DNA from 4 places in the Novosphingobium sp. 9U genome. Region 2 is predicted to be linked to each of the others. Evidence: predicted binding sites of a transcription regulator. Region 2 holds the regulator's gene; each other region holds the start of a gene.
The links. The regulator LexA, encoded in region 2, represses DNA repair genes until DNA is damaged. The targets are predictions, from matches to a motif close to GTTCCNCNCTTGTTCT.

Region 1: GV044_RS08850 (ribonucleoside-diphosphate reductase subunit alpha) is a predicted target of LexA. The motif match lies at 2,516-2,531, and genes of this name have one in related genera.
Region 3: GV044_RS05150 (Panacea domain-containing protein) is a predicted target of LexA. The motif match lies at 2,359-2,374, and genes of this name have one in related genera.
Region 4: GV044_RS00825 (DUF6771 family protein) is a predicted target of LexA. The motif match lies at 1,839-1,854, and genes of this name have one in related genera.

What each region holds. Positions count from the first base shown of each region.
Region 1 is NZ_LR732469.1:1,896,146-1,901,448, reverse strand. It holds gene GV044_RS08855 (acyl-CoA dehydrogenase family protein) at 1-2,123, shown strand, start outside; gene GV044_RS08850 (ribonucleoside-diphosphate reductase subunit alpha) at 2,662-4,602, shown strand.
Region 2 is NZ_LR732469.1:1,512,042-1,517,344, reverse strand. It holds gene GV044_RS06995 (ComEC/Rec2 family competence protein) at 1-2,238, shown strand, start outside; gene lexA (transcriptional repressor LexA) at 2,259-2,960, opposite strand; gene glp (gephyrin-like molybdotransferase Glp) at 3,030-4,250, opposite strand; gene moaC (cyclic pyranopterin monophosphate synthase MoaC) at 4,247-4,726, opposite strand; gene trpC (indole-3-glycerol phosphate synthase TrpC) at 4,870-5,303, opposite strand, start outside.
Region 3 is NZ_LR732469.1:1,129,614-1,134,916, forward strand. It holds gene uvrA (excinuclease ABC subunit UvrA) at 1-49, shown strand, start outside; gene GV044_RS05140 (hypothetical protein) at 235-903, opposite strand; gene GV044_RS05145 (hypothetical protein) at 931-1,557, opposite strand; gene GV044_RS05150 (Panacea domain-containing protein) at 1,695-2,225, opposite strand; gene GV044_RS05155 (transcriptional regulator) at 3,765-4,601, opposite strand; gene GV044_RS05160 (GNAT family N-acetyltransferase) at 4,598-5,303, opposite strand, start outside.
Region 4 is NZ_LR732469.1:178,767-184,069, reverse strand. It holds gene GV044_RS00825 (DUF6771 family protein) at 1,636-1,827, opposite strand; gene GV044_RS00820 (hypothetical protein) at 2,044-2,625, opposite strand; gene GV044_RS00815 (hypothetical protein) at 3,181-3,945, shown strand; gene GV044_RS00810 (hypothetical protein) at 4,326-4,517, shown strand; gene GV044_RS00805 (hypothetical protein) at 5,080-5,303, shown strand, end outside.

The sequences.
Region 1 (5,303 bases), 380 kb from region 2:
CGCGGGTACGTCAGAGTATGGCGGGCGAGGGCTTCGACGGGGAGCTGTGGACCGGCTTGGCCGAGCTGGGCACCTTCGCCATGCGCGTGCCCGAGGAGGCTGGCGGGCTGGGCATGGGCACGCTCGACGCCGCGCTGGTGATGGAGGAAGCCGGCCGCACGCTGGCTCTCGGCCCGATCGCCGAATCGATCCTAGCCGCCCGCCTGATCGCGCTTACCAGCGGCGAGGGCATCGACGCGGTGATCGCGGGCGAGCAGGTGGCGACGCTGGCCTTCCGCGACATCGCGCAAGAGCCGGTGCAGTGGCTGAACGGCGGCGACCGCGCCGACCTGGTGATCGCGCGGCGCGGCGACGACCTGGTGCTGATCACGCCTGCCGATGCTCACCGCCGCGTCGACGAGTCGCTGGCCGCCAACGGCATCGCCGAGGTCGACCTCGGCCGCGCCACCCAGACCGTGCTCGCCTCCGGTCCCGAGGCGCTGGCGCTGTTCGCCGCCGCGCTGGAGGAGTGGAAGCTGCTCACCGCCTGCCATCTGCTCGGCTTGGCGCGCGAGGCGGTGCGGCTCGCCGCCGCTTATGCCTGCGAGCGCAAGGCGTTCGGCGTGCCGATCGGCACCTTCCAGGCGATGAGCCACCCGCTCGCCAACTTCATCACCGAGATCGAGGGTGGCCGCGCCTTCGCCTGGAAGGCGATCCACATGGTCGCGACAGGCGACCCGCGCGCGAGCGCCGTGATGCCGCTGGCGCTATGGTGGGCGGCCCGCACCGCCAGCACCGCGGCGATCCAGAGCTTGCGCACCTTCGGCGGCTATGGCCTGACGACCGAGTACGACATCCACCTCTACAACTTGCGCGCCAAGGCCACGGCGTTGATCTGGGGCGATCCCGCGCGCCTGCTGGAGGAAGCGGGACGTCGCCTCTACGCGGGTGAGGCGGCGGTGCTGCCCGATGTCGGCCCGGTCTCGATCGACTTCGACCTGGGCGAGGATGCCCGCGCGCTCGCCGCCGAAGTCGACCGGTTCTTCCAGGAGACCCTGACGCCCGAGCTGAAGGCGCATGCGCATTACTCGTGGGACGGGCACCATCCAGTGGTGCACAAGAAGCTCGCCGAGGCTGGCCTGCTGTTCCCCGAGCTGCCGCCAGAACAAGGCGGACGCAGCGCCAGCCCCTACGCGCGCCACGCCGTGTCGGAGGTGTGGGAGGAGCATGGCTGGTCGGGCCATGCCAAGGGCACGACGATGCTGGCCGCCGCCATGATCGACAAGTTCGGGACGGACGAGCTCAAGGCCGAGGTGCTGGCGAAGATCCTCGCCGGCGAGGCAGTCTGCTCGCTCGGCTATTCCGAGCCGGGCTCGGGCTCGGACGTGTTCTCGGCGCAGACCAAGGCGACACCGGAGGGCAACGGCTGGCGGATCGACGGCACCAAGATGTTCACCAGCGGCGCCAACTTGGCCGACTACGTGCTGATGCTGTGCCGCACCAACCCGGACGCGGCCAAGCACAAGGGCCTCACCATGTTCATCCTGCCCTTGAAGGCCGAGGGCATCGAGGTGCAACCGGTTCACACCTTTCAGGACGAGCGCACCAACGTGACCTTCTACGATAATGTGAAGGTACCGGACACCTGGCGCATCGGCCCCGTCGACGGCGGCGTGCGCGCGATGAGCGCCGCGCTGGAGCTGGAGCACGGCGGCGGCGGCTTCACCAAGGCCCATGGCATGCTGATCCGCATGGCCGAGGACCTCGCGCGTGAAATCCGGCTGGCCGGCAAGCCGCTGATCGAGGATGCCCCTGCGCAAGTCCGCCTCGCCAAGGCGCACGCGCACCACATGGTCGGCGAGATGCTGGTCTTGCGCTCGCTGTGGAGCGCCGAGGAGAAGCAGGACCTGCCCGCCTGCGGCCCGATGGCCAAGGTCTTCACCTCCGAGAAGTTCCTGGAGGACGGCTCCGACCTGCTCGACCTCACCGCGCCCTTGTCGCTGTCGAAGCGCGACGGTGCAGCGGATTACGTCAACACCGCCTACCGCCACGCGCATGGCACCACGATCTACGCCGGCACCAGCGAAATCCACCGCTCCATGATCGCCGAGCGGGCGTTGGGCCTGCCGCGGACGCGGGCTTGATGACGTATGGCTCACTTGTCCCCCGGGGGACGGGGAGGACAGCAGCCTGCAACCGCACGGGATGATTCAACTCGCCGCAAGCCTGATTCGTTTTGGCGCTCAGGAATGTGGAAAAAGAATCACGCTGAGCGGGGCATTTCCCTCTTGCGTATCAATCCAGCCAAGGACTTCCGGCGCGTCGCGGTGCGAGAGTGCACAGCCGCGCCTCCGATCCGTTCGGCGGCCCGCCACTTGCACCGAAGATTCAATCGGGCACTATGGGTTGTGGGCAGTTGATCCGGGGGGCTCAACACCTAGATTCAAGCAAGCGGCTGGGAACGGCAACTTGCTGGGCGAGAACATTGGCGTGAACAGGGGCGCAGCAGCCTTTGCATCAGCACGGCAGGAGCGTTGTTCCTGTTTTGTGCCGGTGCTACGCTGGGCTCCTCGCGATTCGAACTGCAGATAATGGCGAGATCGCCAGCAAGGGGTACGCGACGTGGACTTCAGGACGGGCAACGAAGGGCTGATAGACACCGTGGATGCCGATCAGACCGAGCTGACATTTGCCGAGAAGCCGGCTGCCAAGGCTGCCGAGCCCAAGGTCACGAAGGTGATTGCCATGGACAAGAGCGATGAGGCGACGGCTGCGCTCGTAGCCGAGGCGCCGGCGAAGAAGCCGGACGACTCCAAGACCATCCACGCCCGCCGCTTCAACGTGGTGACCGACGCGTCGCGCGATGCGCTGCTGACCGAGTTCGGCAAGGACACGCTGGACGACCGCTACCTGCTGCCGGGCGAGAAGTACCAGGACCTCTTCGCCCGCGTTGCCGACGCCTATGCCGATGACGAGGGCCATGCCCAGCGGCTCTACGACTACATCTCGAAGCTGTGGTTCATGCCGGCGACGCCGGTGCTGTCGAACGGCGGCACGGGGCGCGGCCTGCCGATCTCGTGCTACCTGAACTCAGTGGACGACAGCCTCGAAGGCATCGTCGCCACCTGGAACGAGAACGTCTGGCTCGCCAGCCGCGGCGGCGGCATCGGCACATACTGGGGCGCGGTGCGCGGCATCGGCGAGCCGGTCGGCCTCAACGGCAAGACCAGCGGCATCATCCCCTTCGTGCGCGTGATGGATTCGCTGACGCTGGCGATCAGCCAGGGTTCGCTGCGCCGTGGTTCGGCCGCTTGCTACCTCGACGTCTCGCACCCCGAGATCGAGGAGTTCCTCGAGATCCGCAAACCCTCGGGCGACTTCAACCGCAAGGCGCTGAACCTGCACCACGGCGTGCTGCTGACCGACGAGTTCATGGCCGCCGTGCGCGATGGCGCCGAGTTCGCGCTACGCAGCCCCAAGGATGGCTCGGTGCGCGGCAAGGTCGATGCTCGCGCGCTGTTCCAGAAGCTGGTCGAGACGCGGCTTGCCACCGGCGAGCCCTACATCGTGTTCAACGACACCGTGAACCGCATGATGCCGCGCCACCATCGCGAGCTTGGCCTCAAGGTCAGCACCTCGAACTTGTGCTCGGAAATCACGCTGCCCACGGGGCGCGATCACCTCGGCAACGATCGCACCGCGGTGTGCTGCCTCTCCTCGCTTAATCTGGAAACCTGGGACGAGTGGAAGGGCGAGAAGCACGTGATCGAGGACGTGCTGCGTTTCCTCGACAACGTGCTGCAGGACTACATCGACCGCGCGCCTGACGAGATGGCGCGCGCCAAGTACTCGGCCGCGCGCGAGCGGTCTGTCGGCATGGGCGTGATGGGCTTCCACTCGTACCTGCAGAAGCGCGGCATCGGCTTCGAAAGTGCGATGGCCAAGGCGCTGAACCTGCAGATGTTCCAATACATCAACCAGAAGGCCAACGAGGCCTCGATGCTGCTGGCGAACGAGCGCGGCCCCTGCCCCGACGCGGCGGACGTGGGCGTGATGGAGCGCTTCAGCTGCAAGATGGCGATCGCGCCGACCGCGTCGATCAGCATCATCTGCGGCGGCACGTCCGCGTGCATCGAGCCGATCCCGGCGAACATCTACACCCACAAGACGCTCTCGGGCAGCTTCGTGGTGAAGAATCCGTACCTGGAGAAGCTGCTCGCCTCCAAGTCCAAGGACTCCACCAACGTGTGGAACTCGATCCTGGAGCATGGCGGCTCGGTGCAGCACCTCGACTTCCTCTCGCCGGAAGAAAAGGCGGTCTACAAGACCAGCTTCGAGATCGACCAGCGCTGGCTGCTCGAGTTCGCCGCCGACCGCACGCCGTATATCGACCAGGCGCAGTCGCTGAACCTCTACATCCCGGCAGATGTCGACAAGTGGGACCTGATGATGCTCCACTTCCAGGCCTGGGAGAAGGGCATCAAGTCGCTGTATTACCTGCGCTCGAAGTCGGTCCAGCGCGCCGGGTTCGCCGGCGGGGTGGAGGCGGACAACACGCCCGAGGCGCCGAAGTTCGAGATCGGCGAGACGACCGACTACGATGAGTGCCTCGCCTGCCAGTGAGGTGAGGCGCAGCGGCTGACTAATCGCTGAAACCATACGAGATCCTCCTGCAAGGGGAGGGGGACCGCCGCTATAGGCAGTGGTGGAGGGGTGTTGTCCTCTCCTCAGCGCACTACGTGAGCGGTGACTCCGTCACGCATTGCGTGCGCGCCACCTCCCCTTGCAGGGGAGGATCTTGTAGCTTGACATTTAGAACCATATGGGTTAAGAGGGGCGGCAGGTCGGATGCAGACGAGCGGCTTTCAGGCCTGTCGCTCTTGCCCGCAACCACCGCGGCCGGCGCTTAGACGGGCGTCTGCAACCCTACGAAGCTTTGCTCTCTCACGAGAGGCCGGCGATCAGCTGCGAGCCCGTCTCGCCGGTGCTTCGTGGATCAGGGCCGAGCCGGTGGCGCTTACGCCTTCCCACGCCGGACATTCGCGAGACTGGAAGCGCGAGCCAACCCTGTCGCCAGGGCAGCGCCGGCCGCTTCATCGTCCGACCTGTTGATCACCCTTGGCGTTATCCCGCGCTCGCCGGCGGGCGATGAGCCATGTCCAGATCCTCCCCAGCAAGCCTGTCCTTAGCTTGTCGACGGGGGAGGTGGCAGACGCGTAGCGGCTGACGGAGGGGTGTAATCCTTTCTCCGCGCGCTACGCCAGCGGTGACGACCCCTCCGTCACGCACTGCGTGCGCGCCACCTCCCCTTGCAGGGGAGGATC
Region 2 (5,303 bases):
GGAGCCGCGCGTCAAGATATCCTGCCCCAAGGCGCTCCGGAGAACGCTGCATTGCAACATCGGCCATGGAACAGTGCGGCGCGGTTGTCGAGGCCCTTGCAGTCCATCGAGCAATTTCTTGGCGGCGCGCAGTTCGACCGCGCGCCGTGGCTCGCGGTGGCATTCGGCAGCGGGATCGTCCTCTGGTTCGCTCTCCCGCATGCCGGGCAGTGGTTGGCGCTGCTCGCGCTTTGCCTCGCTGTCTCGGCGACTTGCGCTGCAATCCTCCGATCCAGCGGCAACTATCCTTACCTGAGGTCGGCCGGGATCATCGTGCCTTTGGTACTCGCCGCCGGGTGTGGTTCGGTGTGGATGCGCTCGCATCTCGTGGGCGCTCAGCCGATTGCCCGGCCCATGGTATCGACGCTGACAGGGCGGATCCTGGCAGTGGAGCCGCAGCCTGCGCAGCAGCGCACACGCATCATCCTCGCAGCACGGGAGCCTGAGACGGCGCGCGCAATCCGCGTTCGCTTGAACCTGTCCGATAACCAGGGTTCGGGTGGGCGGCCTTTGCGCGCCGGTGCTTTGGTCCAGGTTCGGGCGCGCTTGGTACCACCCGCGGCGCCGATGCTGCCAGGCGGCTACAACTTCGCGCGCACGGCCTGGTTCAGCGGGCTGGCGGCGACCGGGTCTGCGCTATCACCTCCGATCGTGCTGGAGCGCGGACGCGGTGGTGTGTGGCTGAGCGGAGTGCAAAGCGCACTGAACGAGCATGTGCGGGCTCGCCTCGATGCAAGCGAGGCGGGCATTGCCGCGGCGCTGGTCACTGGCGACATGGGCGGGATCACGGATGGGGACACAGAGGCGATGCGCGACTCTGGCCTTGCGCATCTGCTCTCCATCAGTGGGCTCCATGTCAGCGCAGTAATCGGCGCTGTGTACTTCGTTGCGCTGCGGCTGCTTGCACTATGGCCATGGCTGACCTTGCGCGTGCGCTTGCCGGTCATCGCTGCCGGGTTCGGCGCCCTGGCTGGCCTTGGCTACACGCTCGTCAGCGGCTCTCAAGTCCCCACCGTGCGATCCTGCATCGGCGCCTTGCTCGTCCTCGCCGCATTGGCGCTCGGCCGTGAGGCGCTGTCGCTGCGGATGCTGGCGATAGCGGCCTTCCTCGTGCTGCTCCTATGGCCCGAGGCGGTGATCGGACCCAGCTTTCAGATGAGCTTTGCCGCGGTTCTGGCGATCGTCGCCCTGTCGGGTGCGGCACCGATCCGCGCGTTCATCGCGCCCCGCGAGGAGAGCCTGCTGCTGCGGGCACTTCGTCATCTCGCGATTCTGCTGCTCACCGGTGTCGTCATTGAGTTGGCGTTGATGCCGATCGGCTTGTACCATTTTCATCGCGCGGGACTCTACGGCGCTTTGGCCAACATCGTCGCCATCCCGTTGACGACGCTGGTGATCATGCCCGCGGTGCTCGGTGCGCTGGTACTCGACGTCGTCGGTCTGGGCGCACCGGCATGGTGGATCGCGAGCCAATCGGTAGCCTTGCTGACCGGCATCGCGCACTGGGTTGCGAGCAGGCCCGGGTCGGTGACCGTGATGCCGGCATTCGGCGGTGAAGCGCTCGCGCTGTTCGTGGCCGGGGCACTCTGGCTGGGATTGTGGAGCAGCAAGGTGCGCTGGCTTGGGCTGCTTCCTGTTTGCGCCGGCGTGGCCCTGCTGCTTGCCGCTCGCCCCGCCGATGTGCTGGTGTCCTCGGATGGCCGGCATGTCGGTCTGATGTCCGGCGACGGCACCACCCTGTACATTTTGCGCGAGACCAGGAGCGACTTCGTACGCGACAACCTGACCGAGATCGCTGGGATGAGCGGCGCGCCTGTCCTCATTTCGTCATGGCCGGGCGCGCGGTGCAATTCCGATGCTTGCGTGATTGTGGTAGCCCGGGGCGGCCGCGAATGGCGGCTGTTGCTAACACTCGGGCACGGTGTGCTCCCCGAACGATCCCTGGCGGCGGTCTGCGAGCGGGTCGACCTGGTCGTCGCGGATCGTTGGCTTCCGCGCAGTTGCCAGCCTCGCTGGCTCAAGGCCGATCGCAATCTGCTGGCCCGCACAGGCGGCCTCGCCATCGACTTGAGCGCGCCGCATGTCCGCACCGTAGCCGAGGGCGAAGGCGATCATGGCTGGTGGCGCGTGGTCGAGGACAGGCCTAAGCGACCTCGCCCGACTGCCACACCAGCATCGCCGGCCAAACCGCCGGGCTGACCCGGAGATCAGCGCACCACTCAGTTGTAGCGGCGCAGCAGCCCGGCGAGCTTGCCCTGAACCTCGACGTCACCGGTGCGGTAGATCTGCGGCTCATACGCGGCGTTCGCGGGATCGAGGCACACCATCCCGTTCTCGCGCCGCAAGTACTTGAGCGTCGCTTCCTCGCCATGCACGAGCGCGACCACGATCTCGCCATCGCGTGCAGTGCTGGTGCGCTTCACCAAAGCAAAGTCACCGTCCAGGATGCCCGCTTCGATCATAGAATCGCCCGAAACCTCCAGTGCGTAGTGCTCACCGGCACCCAGCAAGGCGGCAGGAACGGGTAGGGTGGTCTGCCCCTCAAGCGCTTCGATCGGAACACCGGCAGCGATGCGGCCGTGGAGTGGAATCTCTATCACATCGTTCGCAGGCTGCGGAGCCGCCGCACGCGGCCGCGCCGCATCGTTGCTGTTCGCGGCGGTGGTATTCGCAGCAGCACGTGGCGCCGGCGGGCGAGCACCCAAATTTTCTGGCTGCTTGAGCACTTCGAGCGCCCGCGCCCGGTTGGGCAGGCGCCGGATGAAGCCGCGTTCCTCCAGTGCGGAGATCAGGCGGTGTACGCCCGACTTGGACTTGAGATCCAGCGCCTCCTTCATCTCCTCGAAGCTGGGAGAGATGCCCGTCTCCTCAAGGCGGACCTGGATGAACCGGAGCAATTCGTGCTGCTTACGTGTCAACATGTCCGCCGCCTCCTCAGGCGTTCTTCTCGTGAACAATTGGCGAACAATTAAGCAACAAAAATGGTGTCGTCAAGCCGTCCCGCCATTTTCGAGCCAGTACGCCCGGACGGCGTCCCCAGCCGCCGCCGGCTCGGCATTTGCGGGTCGATCGATAAGGACATTGCTGGCCGCGAGCGACGCCAGCGCGCTGCTGTCCTGCAGTTGCTGCGGGGTAACGAGATCGTCGGCCCAGACCGCGCGCAGGAACGCCCGGCGTCCGCCGTTGGCGGGCAGCGGTGCGGCCAGGCGCATCGTCACGGACCGGGGCAGGGGCGCTGCCGCCCCGAACAGAGCGCGCAGCAGCGGAAGCATGAACAAGTACGCAGTGACGTGGCTGGAGACCGGATTGCCGGGCAACCCCAGGATGATCTGGCGCCGGCCGCCGGCCTCCCGGGTCGCCACGAGGATCGGTTTGCCGGGCTTGATCGCGACGCGCCAGAAGCCGATCTGCGCGCCCCACGCTTCCAACGCAGGGCGCACGAGGTCATGGTCGCCGACCGATGCGCCGCCGCTGGTGACGATCACGTCGGCATCGTCGCCTTGCGCAAAGGCGGCGGCGAGCGCGTCCATGGTATCGCGTACCGGGCCGATACGGCGCACGTCGCAGGCGACCGAGCGCGCCATCGAAGCAAGCATCGCGCCATTGCTGGCCGGGATTTGGTGCGCGCCGCAATCTTCGGGATCGGCCGCCAGCTCGTCACCGCTGTCCATAACCAGGACGCGGGGACGCCGCCGGACGGGGACATAGGCGTGGCCCGCGCTGATCGCCAGGGCGAGCTGCGCCGGGCCGATGCGGGTGCCGACCGGCAGAACCTCGGCGCCGGCCGAGAAGTCCATCCCGCACGGCCGGATGTGCTTGTGTGCAGGCCTGGGCGGCTCGCCGGTAAGCGTCAGGCGATCGCCTTCGCGTGCGAGATCCTCCTGCAGGATGACGGCACCTGCGCCGGTCGGCAGCACCGCTCCGGTAGAGATGCGGATCGCCTCGCCCGGCTCAAAAGTGCCGGAAAAGGGATGTCCCGCAGCACTCTCGCCGATCACCTGCCACGGGCCGGCCAGATCGCCCTCGGTCACGGCATAGCCATCCATCGCGGACAGTGCGACCGGCGGCTGCGTTCGGCGGGCATGGAGCGGTTCGGCGAGATAGCGGCCGAGCGCGCTGTCGGCATCGACACGCTCGATCGGCATAGGTCTCGCCAGCGCGAGAAGTTGGGCCTGCGCCTCCTCCAGCGGGATCGGTGGATCGCGAGTCATGCTGACGGTGCGCGCCAGTGGCCCGACTTGCCGCCGCGCTTCTCGATCAGGCGCACGCCTTCGATTACCATCGCTTTGTCGAGCGCCTTCGCCATGTCGTAGACGGTGACGAGCGCGATGGTGACGGCGGTGATCGCCTCCATCTCGACGCCCGTCCTACCCGTCAGCGAAACGGTGGCGGTCGCGCGCACGGCGTCATCCTCGAAGGCGAAGTCGAGATTGACCGCGTCGATCGCCAGAGGGTGACACATGGGAATGAGATCCCCGGTGCGCTTGGCGGCCATGATTCCGGCGATCCGGGCAGTGCCCAGCACATCGCCCTTGGGCGCGTCGCCAGCGCGGATGGCGGCAAGCGCCTCGGCGCTCATGCGGATGCGCCCCGAAGCGACTGCGAGGCGCTGCGTTTCAGCCTTGGCGCCGACGTCGACCATGCGCGCAGTGCCTTCGGCGTCGATGTGGGTCAGCGACTTGCTCATGCGCCAGTTGCCGCAATTGCCGGTGTCCAGAAGCAAAGTATTTCCGCCGATTCCAGGTCTTCGGCAGGGCAGGCGATGGCGTCGAGGCGAGTCATGCCGGTCTCATGCCAGAGCGTGTCGCTGTAGGACAGGGCGTTCGCAGCTCAGCCGAACAGCAGGGTGCGGGTGGCAGCCTCGATATCGGGCTGGCGCATGAGGCTCTCGCCCACGAGGAAGGTGCGGGCGCCGCAGGTGGCCAGGCGCTGGAGATCGGCGTGGCTGTTGATCCCGCTTTCGCTCACCAGCAGCGTGCCTTGGGGCGCGAGTGGGGCGAGGCGCTCGGTGGTGGCGACATCGGTGGCGAAGCGCTTGAGATCGCGATTGTTGACGCCGATGAGGCGCGATTTCAAACCGTTAGCACGGTCCATCTCATTCTCATTGTGAACTTCGACGAGGACGTCCATGCCACGCTCGATCGCTGCCGCTTCGATCTCCACCATTTGCGTGTCGTCGAGCGCCGCGACGATGATCAGGATCGCGTCGGCCCCGATGGATCGAGCCTCGGCGACCTGCCAGGGATCGATCATGAAGTCCTTGC
Region 3 (5,303 bases), 380 kb from region 2:
GCGGTATTTGAAGCCGTTGTTGGAGAAGGGCAGAGTGAACGCGGACTAGCCGAGCCCGTCGTCCCGGACTTGATCCGGGACCGGTTCCGCCATGCCGCGCCCTCTCGTGCGAACGCCGGAGAAGGACGGTTCACGTAGACGCGGAGACAAACAGGAAGATGCGAGGGCCATCGCCCTCGCGCTCCCAGAAATCGAAGCGAGCGACGCTCCGTGTGATCGCCGCAGCGCAGAGCTCTACGCCATCCCCTTGGGCGCAAGCCACAGGCTGAGCGCGGCGATCAGCAGGCGCTGGCCGACGAGGGTGCCGAGCAGCACCGCATTGGTGCGCCGGTTGCGCGCGCGATAAGTCGCGATCAGCAGCGGGAAGGTGGCGAAGACCAGCACCAGCATGAACGCCAGCAGCGCCGGCGGTGTCGGTGCGGTGTCGAGCACGCCCTTTTCGGCGCGGGGCACCAGCGCGTTCATCAGCAGCTGCGCCCCTTGCGTGAACAGCGCGAAGCCCAGCACCACGCGATTGTGCTCGTCGTAGTAGCGGTCAAAGTCGGGCCAGTCGCCCGGCTCCTCGGGAAAGATCAGCGTGGCAACGACGTAGTAGCCGCCCACCACCAGGGTGATCGCCAGCAGCCAGAACATGTTGGCCGGGATCGCGTTGCGATAGGCATAGGCGGCGGTGAAGAACGAGAGCTGGTCGAGCAGCACGAAGGCCCCGAGCAGCGGAACCAGCAGCCCCACCCGCACCGGCGGCGGCGCATCGTCGGCATCGTTGACCCTGAGCGCCCCCTTCGCCGCCGCCCGCTGCCGCGCCTGCAGCCGCAGGATGCGCGCAAAACCACTCAGCAGCTCGGCGATCGAGAGGCCGAGCAGCAGGCTGAGCAGGGCGAAGATGAGGTCGAAGTCAGTCATTGTTGACGATTCAACTAGTCATCAAGCTCATTCTGCAGGGGGGAACAAATCTCCCATGCCTCGATCCTTGGGCTTTTTCGGGCGTTCGACCTTGACCGCGTCAGCCATCTTCTTCGCAGCGACATAGGTCCTCACGTACTCTCCAAGGAGTTCATCAGAAATGTGAGGTAAATCGTCTTCAGACGTCACAACCGCCTGAACTTCGTTGCGGCCTTCAGAAGACAGATCAATCAATTCTGTACGAGCAGCGATCCAGTCCCCCTTGCAGTGCGCTTGTCGTCCTAAGGCTAGGTATACAGCACGTTTCTCTATGCTTAGTGGAGCTTTTCGGGGTTGAAGTAGCGGTATGACTGGCTGCCCTCGGTCATTGACATACCAGCAAGCTGCCTTGACTCGAACAAGGATATTAGGTCCCCATTCGATCATGCTGATGCTACGCAGCCCGGCGTCAGGAAAATCAGCAAAGGATCTACCTTCCACCGGACGTGAGATACCGAGTTCGAAAAGCGCGACGACGCAATCTATGATCCGGCGTGGGCGAGCCAAAATCATCTGTCGGATCGCAGCCGGCTCGAAGATACCTCGAAGTGCTTTCGGCATTAGATCCCAGGTGAAGTCGTGACTAAAGCCGAACCCGCCCTTGTCGAGTTCCATAATTTTGGAGGCTGTAGCTTCAACGTCACCAGGCTCTGTCACATTCGCAACAGACAATGCCAGGGGCGCATTCGAGCGGGACATAAACACACTCTCCGATCTGCCTACAGAAAACAGATCGGGAACGGATTTGTCAATCAGCTGAGCGGGCCCCGCTGGTGATAACGAATAATTAACTTTGCTGACATTCGCCGATCTGCATTCCGGCCTTCGTTAAACAAGTGGCGGGCCACAGCCCAAGGACCACGCGTTTCATGTGAAAGATCCGATAGAGCGGTCGCACTCGCGTGCTTGTAGATGTTGTATAATGACCGTAGTAACTTAAGGTCGCTATCATCAACCTTCGGCTCAGCAAGAACTCGTTCGCCAGTAGCCGGAACGAACTGCATGGCGCGGGTCTTTATCGGCGACTTGCTGCTACTCTTAAATTCGGCGAAGACGCTAGGTTCAACCGGTCCGTAATCCCAGGCTTCGAAATCTTGACGGACCAGAGGTTTCCCCATCGCCCGCAAATAGTCTGCATGACAGAAATATAGAAGCTTCTGGAGCTTCATAGGGGTCATTGTGATGCTCTCGGCGTCTGCCCAGTCGAGAAGCAAGTTCGCCAAGCCCTTGATATCATAAGGGGCTGAGGTCACGGGCGCTTGAATACTCCGTTGATCATCCATCCTATATAATCTCACAAATCCTCGCGCCCGCGTACGCCAAACTTGGAGTGCCAACGAGCGTTGACCTTTCACTATCCACAGAACGGCGGGACTACTTGTCCACAGTTGGCAAGCGCTTTTGCGTCAAGACTACGGAACAAGGCAAGAACATAGTCGCACTTGGAACGTCTGCCGCTTGTACAAAAACCATTTTCCTACAGCCCCTGATGTAATATAACCAACCTGGTTCACCTCGGCGCGCCGTTGGGCGGCGAGTCGAGGTCGCTCTTGCTCGCGAGGTGAACCATGTTCGACACATTCAATCCGCAGGGCCTCGGCGCTCGGGCGTCCGGTGGCTCCGGGGTGCATGAGGCTGGGGACGGCACTCCGGCGCGAGGTCCTACCTCATTCGGGCGGGGGTGGATCCCCGCCGATCGGGATATCGGGTTGCCGGGGGATGACTGCGCACCATCGCGCGCAGGAGGCTCCGGCGCTGCGCCTGGGGAGAGCCCCAACCCCAGCCCCTCCCCCGAAGAGGAGGGGCTCGCCACCGCTCCGCCTGCTCGCAATCACAACTCCTGGACGCCGGCGCGCAAGGCGGCGTTTTTGCATCATCTGGCCGAGACGGGGAACGTGCGCGCCTCGGCGGCGCGGGTGGGGATGACGCACCAGTCGGCCTATCTCGTGCGGCGGCGGGAGCGGCCGTTCCGGGCGGCCTGGGCGGCGGCGCTGGTGCTCGCGCGCGAAGTCGCAGCGCAAGTGCTCGCCACGCAGGCAATCGACGGGATCGAGGAACAGGTGTGGTTCCGGGGCGAGCGGGTCGGCGTGAAGACGCGGTATGACGCGCGCCTGCTGCTCGCCCACCTTGCGCGGCTCGACAAGGCGGCGGAGGCGGAGGACGCGGGCTTGCACGCCGAGCGCTTCGACGAACTGCTCGCCACCGTCGCGGGCGAGGGGCCGGAGGAGGGCTTGCGCGATCACGGCGAGACCTGGGCCGATCCCGACCCGCTGCTCCCCCATGCGCGCGAGGTCTGGGCCAACCGGACGGCCGATCGCGCCTACAACGACGCGCACCGGCAATGGCGCGAGGAGTTCGACGCCGCACTCGCCACGAAGGCGGATGAGCCTGAAACGCTCTACACGTCCTGGTTCGACGCCCCGCTCGCCGAGTGGGACGCCTGGCACCCACGCGCCTGCGCCGCCGTCGACACCGCAGTCGCCGCCGAGAGCCGGGAGGTGTTCCCCGACTGGGTCGAGGTGGTCGACGAGGCGGAGGAATGGGGCTGCGAGGACGAGCGCGACGAATGGGACCGGGTGCCGGACTGGAACGACCCGGTCTACCGCAACGATCCGCCGATGGAGTACAAGTCGATGGAGCTGGGGTTGCAAGGTCCTCCCCCTGTGGGGGAGGTGGCAGGCGCGTCAGCGGCTGACGGAGGGGTGTCACCGCTGGCGAAGTGCTCGGACGAGGGGGTTACACCCCTCCACCGCCTGCGGCGGTCCCCCTCCCCTTGCAGGGGAGGATCTGAGTTTCCTCAGGACACCGGCAATTGCGGCAACTCAGCCCGCTCCGAGCTTCCTCGCAACGCGCCAGCCCAGCGCCTTGGCGCGGTTGCTGGCGGGCCAGCGGGCGGGGCGGGCGGGGGACATGCCCCACTTGCGCATGAGGCCGTTGAAGGCGCGCGCATCGGCTTCGGCGAAGCTCCACTCCGAGCGCCAGGTGATCGAGAGCGAGACCGACGGCTCGGGTCCGTTGCGCACGAAGTGCGGCGCCATCACCGGCACGTAGACCGCCTCGCCGGGGCCGATCGGGTATTCGCGGCCGCCGGATAGCAGCTCCTCGCGCCAGGTCAGCTCGCGGCCGCCGCCGGTGTGGTAGGTCTCGTGCACCCGGTCCGGCGCGTAGCGCGGCTCGCCGGCGGGGAACTGGGTCATCACCTTGGACCCGCGGACCTGGAGCAGGATGTTGTGCTCGGGGTCGAAGTGGTAGGGTGTCATGCTGCCGGGCGAGCTGATGAAGACGAAGGCCTGCGTCTTGAGCATGCGGCCGGTGCGGCGCTCGATCGCCGGGGTCAGCTCGGCCAGCAGCTCGGCCAGCAGCGCGGCGTAGGGGGTGTGTTGCTCGACGTTCTTGAGCACCGCCCACGAGGCGCTGGTCTCGATCCGGCGGATGGTCTCGCCGATGGGAATGCCGGTGGGCGCGGGCTTGCCGTCGATGCCGATGGGCTGGTCGGCGGCGTTGTACTCGACGGAAGGTTCGGGGAGGGCTTCGGCGAGCTGCGCCAGCGCCTCGCGCTCCAGCAGCGGGTGGTGGTCGAGGCTGTGGGCGAGGATGTGCGGCACCTCGGGATAGGAGGCGGCGAAAGTCTCGCGGGAGGTTGGGGGGAAGACGGTCATCGCTTGACCTCGTGACGGACGATCTGGCGGAAGGCGAACCGGCGCGCCGCCCCGCCGATGGCGATGGAGATCCGTCCGACCTCACGCCGCTCGCGCCAGATGTGGTCGATCATCGGGTGGTCGGCTGCCGCGCAGCTGTCGGTCCAGGCGATCTCCGGGTTGCTCAGGATCGCCAGGTTCTCGCGCTGAAGCAGGACGCCGGGGGAGAAGCGGGCGAACCCCTCGTCGAACGCGGTCTTGAAGGAGAACGCGCCGGGCGGGCTGAGGAAGGTGGCGAGCATGGCGATCGGCCTGCCGTCCAGGGTTAGGGTGAGGCGTTCGAGGCGGCCGCGCTCTGCCGCGCCGGCGAGGCTTTCGGTGAACAGCGCGGCGGTGGCAGGGCTGCAGGCGAGGGCGGAGCCGGCATGGCCCTTCCAGCCGGCCTGTTCGAGGGCGAGGAACTGCGCGGTCCACAGCTCCAGCCCGGCGGCATCGGTGCAGCGGTGGAACTGCACGGCGCCCTCGTCGGCGAGACGGTTGGCCTGGCGGCGCAGTTCCTTGCGCTTCTTGCCCGACAGCGAAGCATCCCAGTACGCCTCGGGCGTGAGCTCGGAGGCGAGCAAGGCCCGCTCCTCGCGGTGCACGATCTCGGCCTGCCGGTTGGACGTGGCGAGCACGGCCTGGAGCGCAGCATGCAACGGACCGCCGAGCGGCAGGTCGCGC
Region 4 (5,303 bases), 1.3 Mb from region 2:
TCGACCCTGGAGGTCCTCTCAGACGTTGCCGCCTTGGCGAGACGGCTCCGTTAGCAGGCTATTCGGGTTAATGGACGTTCATTTTCAGTGACTTAGGGTAACGTATCGGTTATTCAGAGTAGCCGTAGGACGGGGGAACGGGAATGCGGCTCAATTGTGATCAGTTGCGCGAGCGCGAAAGGTGCCACCGGGCCGCCCGCGAAAAGCTTGCTGCTACCCAGGCGCTCCGACGCGTGTGGGTTGGAGCCGCAGGACACGCATGCCGTCTAGAAATTGGCATTGCACTCGCGGAGGTCTTCTACACCTCAAACCCGTGGACCAACGTCCAATACATAGCTGACCGGCTTTGCGGCGCATATTCAACAGACACAATCCGCCGTCGCCTAGAGGAGATGGTGGACGCCAATTGCACCGAGGTCATCGAGGTTGGTGGCAGGAAGCTGTATCGCGCATGCCTAGACGCTGCCGAAGGTACGATTGCTGTGATCATGGGGAACTCTGCCGCCCCTAGCACCGCCCGGCGGGCCGCCTGAAAGTCGTTCTGCAGTCGCTATTCAGGGCGTGTTCCCCTCGGAGCAAGCTTCGACACGCAACGCAGGCCGCGCCGGGCTAAGCAACTTGCGTCTGGACCACTGTAGAGCATCAAGCCTGCGTGTAGTCGACGGAGATGGCCAGAGACGGTTTCGATAAGCTGCTGCGCACCCGCCTGCATGACTTCGCCGCACTTGCTAGAGCCATGCTGCCTAATGCTGCCGATGCTCCCGACCGGGTGACGCTGGGGCAAGTGGGGTTCTTCCTCGCGGTCGCCCAGGCTGACCTAGAGGGCGCACCGGCTACCTTCGCGGACTTCGAGGCAAAAGCACCGAACCTCGGGACAAAGAGCCTCAGGCAGAGCTGCAAGCTGTTCCTCGCGGAGCGCAGGTCGTCGGAGATGGGGCTCGGCTGGTTGTTGACAGAGCGGAGCCTGAAAGGGAACGGCAGGCGACAGTTCCGCCTGACGCCGAGGGGCCGTGAAATCATTCGGAATATGGGCGTGGGTGACGTTGCCTCGGCAGGCTCTCGAATTATCACCCATCCTCGGGGGCGGGTTATATCTTAGGGTATACCTTAGGAGACCTCGCAGCCGAAGGTCTCCCTGAAGATAGACTCAGCCACCTCAGGCTCCACCGGCAGGCTGCAGATGGCGTGTCCCACATCTACCTGGAGCAGAGCCATTGTCCCAAAAGACACGGGCTCTCCCCTCGTCCCCTTGATCAACTCCAGCACCACGTCCAGCGGTAGGGTGACTGCGGTGTTCTCTCGTGTCTTGCGGAAGACCATAGGACGCCTCAGGATACAGGAGGGAGAGGGGCAGGATACCACCACCCGCTCCTTTCCTCCAATTACTAGTGATCACCGGAACCATCTCGTCCGCATCCGACTTTAATCATTGTTAAGGTGGGAGGCATTGGTGATTGAAGACGAACCCGGCACTCTCCGCGCAATGGCTGCAAGGTGTCGCCGTCTAGTGACAAGCGCCGGCGACCCTTTGACTATCAACCGCCTGAAGGACCTTGCGCGTGAGTGCGATGCCCGCGCAGATCAGCTTAGTTCCGGTGTGACCAAGGCTACAGCGTCGAAGCCGCGCATCATCGGCTAGATGGGGAGCACAAGCTGCTCCGGCCCGCCCTCGTCTTCCTCCTGCTCCAGCTGCTCCACAATGGCCTGGGCAAGCCCATCGGCAGCCCTCAGCCGCATCCGCTCATCTGGCATTGTAACGCCTATAAGAGCCCACGGAGGAGCAGCTAGGATGGCTTCGGAGAGGGTGTGAGTGTCGAGCGCGGGCATGCCCCTTCTATGGAACGAATGCGGAACATTCGTCAAGATCAGAGGCGTCGGCCTACCCTTTCTCGTTTTCTCGAAATATCACCCACCCTTGGAAGAGAGGAACTTTGGGTCAAATCTAAGCCGTCCCATGCTGGCAACGTGTTGGTGAGGGGCTCGATTGATTGTAGATGGCGTATGGGCTGAAGGGAGACGGCGGACGACAGTTCCGGCTGACGCTCACGGCTTCTGCATCGGCGCACCAATTGTTCCTGGAGGCCAGGGGGCCGGGTACGGCGAGACGAAGAACTTGCCTAGGAACGTCTTGATGTAATTAACTTCGCTACCTCGGAGGCCGTCGAGCATAGCTGAGTATTTTGCGACGTCGCCAAACCTACTTATGTGGTCGACGGTGCGCGCTTGCGAACCACAACCAAGATGATGCCCCTCTACATGTCTAGCAGAGCCGAAATCGAACGGAACCCGCGAGCCGTCAGGCGCTGTGATCATGCCGCGGAACTGAACTTCGTGCAGATTTCGCGTCGGTACTGGCTGGAGCGAGTAGGAAAGCTTTATATCTCCTCCACAGTAGAAGAAGTTGGTGTGGAGCTGCACAGCTGCGTTCTCACTCTCCGGAACTAGGGGCACCATGACTAGCAGCCCCAGAGACCCGCCGATCTCGTATGGTATCTTCTCGGCAGTAGCGGCCTTCTCCTGCGTCGTGGGCGCTGTGGTGTCCGATGAAAGGGCTGGCTGCGGCTGCTGTGCAAGCTCCGCCTCTGCTTGATCGTCCTCATTGAGCGACTGCTCAACGTCATTCATGGTCTCGCGCAAAGATGCAATCACAGCCGGGTCAACCCCGGCGGCCTCGGCCTCTCTGATTTGAGCGCGAGTTTCTTCTAGCTGCTGCCGGAGTTGCTCGCGTGTTTGCGCCGAAGCCAACGTCGGCGTTAGAAACAATGCAGCAAAGCATACCTTCTTTAACATGTTTCCCCCCTGTAAACATCAATGAAGTACATCATGGATGCGCTGCTGCATAGCCGTGTAACATGAACATCGACATCGAGCGCGCGCTCGTTGAAGCCGGTAAGCGCTTCAGAACATAATACTCGGCTGATGGTACGTCGGGTAATCACGAATTCGATATAGGTAGACCTCCCCGTCGTCGAACGGGTCGAGGTCCCTTGTGGTGCGCTCTGGTGTCCGGAGGGGCACGCTAGGGCGCACCACACCCCATCAGCTTCGCTTCACCTCGCGGTGAAGCAAAGACCCGTCGTGCCCCTCCTGGCCCGATGGCCCACCGCTGGCGTCTGCCAGCATCCTTGCGCCTCTCTCAGATAACCTTCGGGTGAGGCGCGTTCTTGCGAAAGCCTACCCATGCACATTGACGAAACTCCCCTCGCTCCTCTGACCGCCGACACCACCGGCAGCAACGTCACGCTCGAGTCTTACGACATCGCGCCTGAAGATCAGGAACTCGCGGACTCCATCACCAACTTCGACCCGTACAACACGCCGAGCCCCATCAGTGGGGAAGGCGGGTTCAAGACGCCTGAGCGTTTCACCGCGCGAATGCTTCCCGATGGCATGCGCGCGGAGGTCGAACAGAAGCTCGTCGGCATTCCGGCAGGAGAGGCTCGGGACCGCAAGGAAAGCGAACTGGCACTTGAGGCCATGCGCAAGAATTCGCTGGGCCTGCGGGTGCGCTTGGGTCTCGGCGCGGGTGCCAACGCGTACCAGCGAGCAGCCTTCGACCTCCAGCGGGACCTGGAAAAACTCCAAGGCGAAGCCGATGGCATCATGACCCAGCTGGGTGACGTGACCCGATGGGATGTGGTCGACGATCCGGACACGGGCGGCAAGGTGAATAAGCCTGTCTACAGCGTCGACGGTCCTAACCGACGCGCTTTAGAACTGCGGCATGCGGAGATCGTCCGTCACATCGGGGCGCTGGATGGCGTCGAGGGCGACCGCCGGTTGCAACGTGCGCGCTACCAGGCGGTGCAGGACCACAAGGCTGTGCAATCGCAGCTGCGCATCATGTCGGCAGCGAAAGAGCGTGCGGCTGGGAAGCTGGAAGAAGAAGAGATCGAACGTCTTGCCAGCGCCTTCGCGAGCAATCGCCGCAACCATCTCGGCTAATGGCCCACTACTCCCCATCACGGGGATGGGTGAGCCGACCACGTCGACCCATCGACACCGGGCCGAACCCTTACGATCCCGCCTCCGGCCACTTCGCTGAGCGGCACCAGCAGTCCGAGACGACACTGCCGGACGGGTTGGTGCGGGTCGATATGGGGACTCCGATTCTCCGGCTCCCTGCCGAGCCCGCGCCGGTCCTTCGACGACTGCCGGAGCCCCCAGCGCCCCCACCAGAACCCACCACCCCCGAGCCGTCCCCGGCTGACCTCCGCAGACCCCTTCTGGACCCTGGCGAGTTCAAGCCGGGCATCGGCAGGGGCTGACCCTAAGCAACCTCAAGCCCCTCTAGGTCCGCCTGGAGGGGCACACGAAAGACCCTCATGCCTGATACCCCCACTCACGTGACCAGCTGGAAGTCGGAGACCGACGACCTGGACGGGAACGACTTCAGCCGCTTTCGCGGCGCTTTGCCGCCGGAAGACGTGGTCGAGGTCGACCTCGGCAATGGCCTGACGCAAACGACCTACGTCGACTGCGCCCACCGTGCGCACTTCTTCAATCGCGAAACATGACCACGAACAGCCCTCGGGCTTCCCTGCGTGCGGCCATCGACGCCAAGTGCAAGGAGTGCGTCTACGACCCGCTCGTTCCTGGTACGTGGCGAGAACAGGTCGCTGGCTGTCTAGGCGTGCCGTGCGCGCTCTATCCTGTTCGAGCGCAGCCTTTGGCTCGTAAGCAGTAAAGGCTCCAAAACGGATTGAAAGTGAGGGGTGAAAGGGCGCGGTAGGTAAGACTACCCTCGGCGCACCTTCCGCTCTCCCACGGTCCGTTTTGGGGCCTTTACGCCCTCATCCTGACATGCCCCGCCGCAATGTCCCTGTCCCGGTCCCGCCGGGGTTCAAGTGGTGTTTCGTGTGCTCCACGGCGCAGCCGCTCCAACGCTTCTACATGGACCGGTCCAAGCCTGACCGGCGCACGTCCGACTGTCGCAAGTGCCGTGAGGCTCGAGACCGTCGACGTGCTGCGATCAAGTCCATCCTGGCGGACACCTACCACCGCCTGACCGTTCCCCTCTGAAAGGCCTTTTCATGCCTCGCTATTCTGACGCGCACTTAAGCGACGTTGCTCTCTGAAATGCGCCTGAAGAATGGCGACCGGGATGCACGGGCCGACGAGCTGTTGTCTGCCTTGGCGACGGCCCGCTTGCGCCGTGCTGCCGTGTCGCATGAGCCCACGTCGCGGCAGCACCTGAAGATCAAAGATTGCTCCGGCGGCGGGTACATCAGCACTGCCGAGCTCGCCTGCCGATTTGCCGAGCGCGCGGCGCTCGATAAGGCCCTCAAATCTTGCAGGACTCC